Regions from separate parts of the Jeotgalibacillus sp. 10bf12 genome, predicted to be linked through region 2. Evidence: riboswitches for the same ligand, from Rfam matches in the RefSeq annotation. Region 2 holds a riboswitch; the other holds the start of a gene.
What was found. A riboswitch is a leader RNA that binds a small molecule or an ion and turns the genes downstream of it on or off. The one in region 2 is predicted to bind thiamine pyrophosphate.
Positions count from the first base shown of each region.

Region 1: another riboswitch for thiamine pyrophosphate. It lies ahead of DH10bf12_RS08860 (lipoate--protein ligase family protein); the one in region 2 lies ahead of thiT (energy-coupled thiamine transporter ThiT).

Region 1 is NZ_CP200276.1:1,684,510-1,687,934, forward strand. It holds gene egtB (ergothioneine biosynthesis protein EgtB) at 1-1,204, shown strand, start outside; TPP riboswitch at 1,617-1,716, shown strand; gene DH10bf12_RS08860 (lipoate--protein ligase family protein) at 1,786-2,619, shown strand; gene lipA (lipoyl synthase) at 2,616-3,425, shown strand, end outside.
Region 2 is NZ_CP200276.1:1,824,146-1,827,570, forward strand. It holds gene DH10bf12_RS09495 (FUSC family protein) at 41-1,063, opposite strand; TPP riboswitch at 1,173-1,275, shown strand; gene thiT (energy-coupled thiamine transporter ThiT) at 1,383-1,955, shown strand; gene map (type I methionyl aminopeptidase) at 2,429-3,181, shown strand; gene DH10bf12_RS09510 (hypothetical protein) at 3,246-3,425, opposite strand, start outside.

The DNA.
Region 1 (3,425 bases), 140 kb from region 2:
CGAAAAGCTGGTCGCAGAGATGGAGATTGAGGATTTTATTCTGCAGGCAGATTCATTTGTCAGCCCGACCAAGTGGCATCTGGCTCACACGACCTGGTTTTTTGAAAAGTTCATTCTGACAGAATTTGTGGATGGCTATGAACCTTTTAATGAACAGTTCTTCTATCTGTTTAATTCCTATTATGAAACAGTAGGAGAATTCCACCCGCAGTCGAAGCGTGGACTAATCTCGCGTCCGACGGTGAAAGAAACACTCGGTTACCGGGAGCATGTCAATGAACAGGTCAACCAGCTATTTGACACGACAGAAATGACAGACCATTTATATGAGCTGATTGAAATGGGGCTTCAGCATGAACAGCAGCACCAGGAGCTGATTCTGATGGATATTAAATATAACTTATCATTTAATCCGCTTTATCCCTCGCTTTTTGAGCAAAAACCAGCTAAAGGCGGTCATGCACCTGAGATGACATTCACTTCTTTTGACAAAGGAATGACAAGAATCGGTACAGATGCTGAAGCGTTTGCTTTTGATAATGAAACACCCTGTCATGATGCATATTTGAACGGCTGTCAGATTGCGAATCGTCCGGTGACAAATGGTGAATACCTTGCGTTTATTGAAGATGGAGGTTATGAGAAAGCTGAGTTTTGGCTGTCAGATGGCTGGCAGCTGGTGAAACAGGAGAAGTGGCATGCACCGCTATACTGGCGTAAAAAAGATGGGAATTGGTCGTACTTTACACTGAGCGGAATGCAGACTGTGGAGTTGGATGCGCCTGTCACGCACGTCAGCTATTATGAAGCGGATGCCTATGCGCGCTGGGCAGGGAAGCGTCTGCCGACTGAGCAGGAGTGGGAGCACGCGATGAAGCGTGAAGAAGTAAAGGGTAACTTTATGGATGACGACCGCTATCAGCCGGATGACACTTACAGCGGTGCACGCTTTGAAAAGGCATTTGGTGATGTGTGGGAATGGACGCAGAGTCCCTATACCCCATATCCGCGCAGTAAGCCGCTTGATGGCGCACTTGGTGAGTATAATGCCAAGTTCATGTCGAATCAGATTGTCTTAAAAGGCGGATCATGTGTTACGCCGCTTTCTCATATCAGGCTGACTTACCGTAATTTCTTTTATCCGCACATGAGATGGCAGTTCAGCGGGATCAGACTTGCGGATGATCCGGTGGAAGGATTATAAAATGTAACCGGCTCACTGCGCGCCAGGCGGAAGCTTTCCGCGGCCGGGCGGTGAGCCCATTTTGTGTCATTCCAGGGTCTCACCTGCCCCTATCCGCGCCCCGCCTTCTGCTCCATTCGTCTCAAATTTTTATCTATCATTATTTATGTATGATCTATTTCATCATTAATTATTGAAGTAGTCTTTTGTCCCGATCCCCACATCTTTTGATGCAATTCACAATCTGTTATTGTTTTAGTACAGAAAATTATATAACAGATGAAATTTTATTTATTGCTTTAAAAACAGTAATGAACGCGATTACATGAAAGGTTCGGATCTTCTGTATCAGTTTGAAACAGTTACTGTAACACAAATTTCTTTTTGCGTTATGGAAATGATTGTGATACTCTTTAACAGACAATTTAATTAATTTATTTACTGGGGGAGCCGAGTGGCTGAGACAGTCTTTTGCTGAACCCTTTGTACCTGATCTGGATGATGCCAGCGGAGGGAAGTATGCTTACATAGCTACGTGTATAAGCCACTTCCTTTAATAGGAATTGGTGTTTTTTTATGTAAATGTTGAGAGGAGGCAGACGATGAAAGAAACGTGGTATTTTCTTGACTCCGGTTATGGTACGCCGGCTTTTAATATGGCGATGGATGAAGTGCTGATGAATTGGCACAGTGAAGAAAAGATCCCGCCGGTGCTGAGGTTTTATGGCTGGAAGCCTGCTGGACTATCAGTTGGCTTTTTTCAAAAGGTCGGTGGCAGTATAGATCTTGAAAACGCAGAAAAATATGGTGTTGAGCTTGTGCGCAGGCAGACAGGTGGCAGAGCTGTACTTCATGATGACGAGCTGACTTACAGTGTACTTGTCTCTGAAGATCATCCGGCTATGCCGAAGTCGATAAAAGAGGCCTATCTCGTATTGTCTAAGGGTATTCTTGAGGGCTATCGTGCACTCGGAATTCCGGCTGAGTTTTCGATTCCTGAAGAGAAGCAGAAGCAGGCCGGATCGGCAGTCTGCTTTGAAGAGCCGTCCTGGTATGAACTGATGGTAGATGGCAAGAAGGCAGCCGGCAGTGCGCAGACGCGTAAAAAAGGTGTAATTCTACAGCATGGATCTATTCCGATTTCTATGGATATACAAAAACTGTTTGACCTTTTCATTTATCCAAATGAAAAAGTAAAAGAACGTGCACGGCGCGCCTTTACCAGCAGGGCTGTTTCAATTAATGATGTACTGGATCGTCCTGTCACATTTGAAGAAGTAAATGATGCATTTAGAGAAGGGTTCATCAAGGGGCTTGATATTGAACTGGAGCCTTTTGCACCGCCAGAAGAGATGTTAAGAGAAGTAGCAGAGCTTGAGGAGAAGTATAAGAGTGAAGAATGGAGCTATAAGCGGGAAGGGAGACAGAAAGTATGACGAATGCAAAAGAACATGTACGTAAACCCGAATGGTTAAAGGTAAAACTGAATACGAATGATTCCTATAAGAAGCTAAAGAAGATGATGCGTGAGAAGAAGCTGAATACAGTATGTGAAGAGGCAAAGTGCCCGAATATTCACGAGTGTTGGAGTGAGCGGAAAACTGCGACATTTATGATCCTCGGAGATACGTGTACGCGGGCATGCCGCTTTTGTGCAGTCAAAACAGGACTGCCGAATGAGCTTGACTGGGGCGAGCCGGAACGTGTAGCAGAATCAACTGAAATGATGGGCTTAAAGCATGTTGTTGTCACTGCGGTTGCGCGTGACGATTTGAATGACGGTGGCGCTGCTGTATTTGCTGAAACAGTGCGTGCCATTCACCGCCGTCTGCCAAGCTGTACAGTTGAAGTGTTACCTTCTGATATGAAAGGTGATTATGAAAGCCTTCATACACTGATGGACGCTGAACCGGATATTTTCAATCACAATATTGAAACGGTTCGCCGCTTAACGAAAAGAGTTCGGGCGCGTGCGATGTATGATCGTTCACTTGAACTGCTTGCACGTGTAAAGGAAATTGCACCGAATATCCCGACAAAATCAAGTATCATGGTTGGTCTGGGTGAGACGAAGGAAGAACTGATTGAAGCGATGGATGATCTTCGTGCACACAACGTGGATATCCTGACACTTGGTCAGTATCTGCAGCCGACAAAAAAACATCTTGATGTTGTGCGTTACTACCATCCGGATGAATTTGCAGAGCTGAAGGAAATCGCACTGTCAAAAGGCTTCAAGCAT
Region 2 (3,425 bases):
AGCCGGGGAGCAATCCCCGGCTTTTCTCGTGTCAAAAATATTAAAGTTCCTCCGGCCTCGCACTTGGAACCTTGACAAACGATCTGCGCTTTTTCAGCAGTGCGTGAATCGTTAACAATTCAAAGTAAATATAACTTTTATCAGGCAGTTCATCTTCATCTGTTTCACCTTTCAGCTCATGACGGAGAAGCGCCAGCGCATCGGCATCCATCGGCTCCTGTTCACCGGTTCTGATAATCCGGTTATTCAGCTGTGAGACAAGTGTGCGGACTGCCTGCTTTTCTTCAATCGACCATTCAGGCGCATCGTCTGAAGGCAGTGAGATCAGGTTGGCTAAATGGAAGGATAGCTGCCTTAAAAGGTAAATCTTTTTTTGCAGCGTCTGGATTTCATTCATTTCCTCTCGTTTATATGAATGATAATGCCATTCCTGAAGCTGAAATCTGCAGAACATATCTGCCCGGTCAAGCTGCGTACGCAGCTGATTGGATGCGGATTCAAGATTCATTGGTGAGTTTCTCTGATCGAGCAGCTCATTCATTCTTTCAGCAAGCAGCTGTGTAAGCTTAGCCTGTGAATCAGAAATGAGTGAAATAATCTGATCCTTATATTTTGGCGGCATTAGTAAAAAGTTGACGAGTGTGGAAGTTAAAATACCGATTCCTGTTGTACCAAGCCTTTTAACAAATTCAAGCAGGAAGTGATCTTCTGTCCCTGGAATCATCGCGACGGCTGTCAATGTGGCAACCAGCATACCTGCATCAAGCTTCAGTTTGTAACAGATCCAGATTGTCAGCACCGCTGAAATTGTATATGTAATCGCCGTATCGCCAAGTAAGAAGGTGGCGAGCATCGCAATAGAGGCCCCGATGGCAGATGCAGGGAAACGGATCATCCCCTTTTTAATCGAATCGGCAGCTGTCGGTTCAATTGTTACAATCGCAGTAATGACGGCGAAAACAACTGGCAGATTGAACAGCTGACAGATCAGCGCAGTTAAAAACACCGCAACACCCGTCTTTAAAATTCTGCCGCCGATAAATCTTCTTTTTAACCATTGCATATGAGTCGGGAACCTCCTTTTTTAGTAAATTAGACGTGTTATAGTATAGCATACAAAAAGTGGGGGAGATGACATGATTCCGAATATAAGTTACAATACTAATAGATGCAATTTCCACAAGGGGAGCCATATAGGCTGAGAGTGAACAGACTTGTTCAGACCCTTCGAACCTGTAAGTTAATGCTTACGCAGGAATGTGGATGGAAACGGACTTTTCAGGGTCTCTGGGTTTCTATCCCCGGGGCCCTTTTTATATGGAGTAGCCCGTTGAATTCCCCTGTGTGCGAGCTGCATCGATTTCGCAAAAGGAGGAAGACATATGGAGCGTAAGAAGTTATTATTTTTAGTGGAGGTTGCGATCTTTTCAGCAATCGGTATTATCCTTGACCAGTTTTCATTCAGTCTCTGGCCACAAGGTGGGTCTATCAGCTTTGTGATGGTGCCCATTATTCTGATGGCATTTCGCTGGGGGTTAAAAGGCGGTCTGTTAACAGGATTTCTAGTAGGTCTGCTGCAGACAATGTTCGGTGCCTATATTATTGATCCTGTTCAGGGGATACTTGATTATCCGCTGGCATTTACTGTGATTGGATTTGCAGGTCTGTTTGCAGGGGTTGTGAAGCGTTCACTTGAAGAAGGATCGATGAAAAAAGCTGCCGTGTACATCACAGCAGGTGTATTTATCGGTGCACTGTTAAGATTCATCTGTCATTTTCTTGCAGGTGTTATCTTCTTCGGTTCAGGAAGCGAAGGTGTTCCTGCGTGGCTGTTCTCACTTGGCTATAACGGTTCATACATGGGCCCTGCCTTCATCCTGACATCAATTGTCCTTGCGACGCTGCTGATCTCAGTACCAAGAGTCGCGACGAACCGTCAGATGACAAGTGCCTGATATGTTTAAATAAACGGTTCATTTACGCTTCAGGCGGACGCTTTCCGGACGGAGGTTGCCAAGCCTCCTCGCCTTCGGCTGTGGGGTCTCGGCTTCCCTCTACTCGTCCCGGAGTCGCCGCCTTACGCTTCAATGTACCTGAATTTAATATAAAAAAGAAGATGGCTTTTAAAAAACGTCATCTTCTTTTTTATTAATGTATACTGTACTAACTATAAACCAATTGTGTGATAAATTATTATGAAATAAGCCTTACATAGTTTAATCGGAGCGGAAGGGGGCGACTCCAACGCGAGAAGCCGGACCGGTGAGACCCCGGAGGCGCGAAGCGTTGAGGAGGCTCACCGCCCGGCCGCGTGGAAAGCGTCACCCTAAGCGCAGATTAAACGGTTATTCAAGAAATAGCGTCTTTCATGCATTCCACACCATACATATGATATAGTGAACCATTATAAAGCAAGGAGAGAATCGGTATGATCGTAAAAACAAACGAAGAATTAGAAGCGCTGAAAAAAATCGGCGCAATCGTTGCTGAGATCCGCGATGATATGCGTGCAGCAACAAAGCCCGGCGTAACGACTGCTGAGCTTGATCAGATCGGAAAGCAGAAATTTGAACAATACGGTGCTATTTCAGGCCCTAAAGGTGAATATGATTTTCCTGGCTATACGTGCATCAGTGTAAATGATGAAGTCGCGCACGGGATCCCCGGCGACCGCGTAATTCAGGACGGAGACCTTGTGAACATTGATGTTTCAGGCTCTCTGGATGGTTACTTTGCTGATACAGGCATTTCGTTTGTAGTAGGTGAAAATGCAGCGCTTGAAAAGCTGTGCGCAACCGCAGTAGAAGCTTTTACACTGGCGCTGAAAAAAGCAAAAGCCGGCTCTAAAAAGAGTCAGCTTGGAAAGACGGTTTCACGTGTGGCAAGACAAAACGGTTATCAGGTCATTACGAACCTGACAGGACACGGTGTCGGAAAGTCACTTCATGAAGCACCGGATCATATTCTGAACTACCATGATCCATGGGATAACGAGTTATTAGCAGAAGGGACTGTCCTTGCGTTTGAACCGTTTATCTCTTCAGGAGCAGACTTTGTGGAAGAACAGAATGACGGCTGGACGTATAAGACACCGGATGGCAGCTTAGTCGCACAGATTGAGCATACAATTGTCATCACAAAAGGCGAGCCGATTATTTTAACAGAATCTAAAAAAGCATAAGAGAAACTGAAAGCACCTGGAGCTGGACATGAAAAAGGACTTGTGAACGTCACAAGTCCTTTTCTTATGCAACTTCCTTTGCTTTTTTACGCTGCTGCATAAAAATTGCAGCTGCCAGCAGGAAGAATGAAAGGGCTGTCGGAACAGAGATCCATGATGAAATCAATAGCATCACAAGAACACCAGTCCCGCCAGGCGTAGGATTCTGTGTGGCGATCTGATCAACCTGCAGCAGATAATAAGC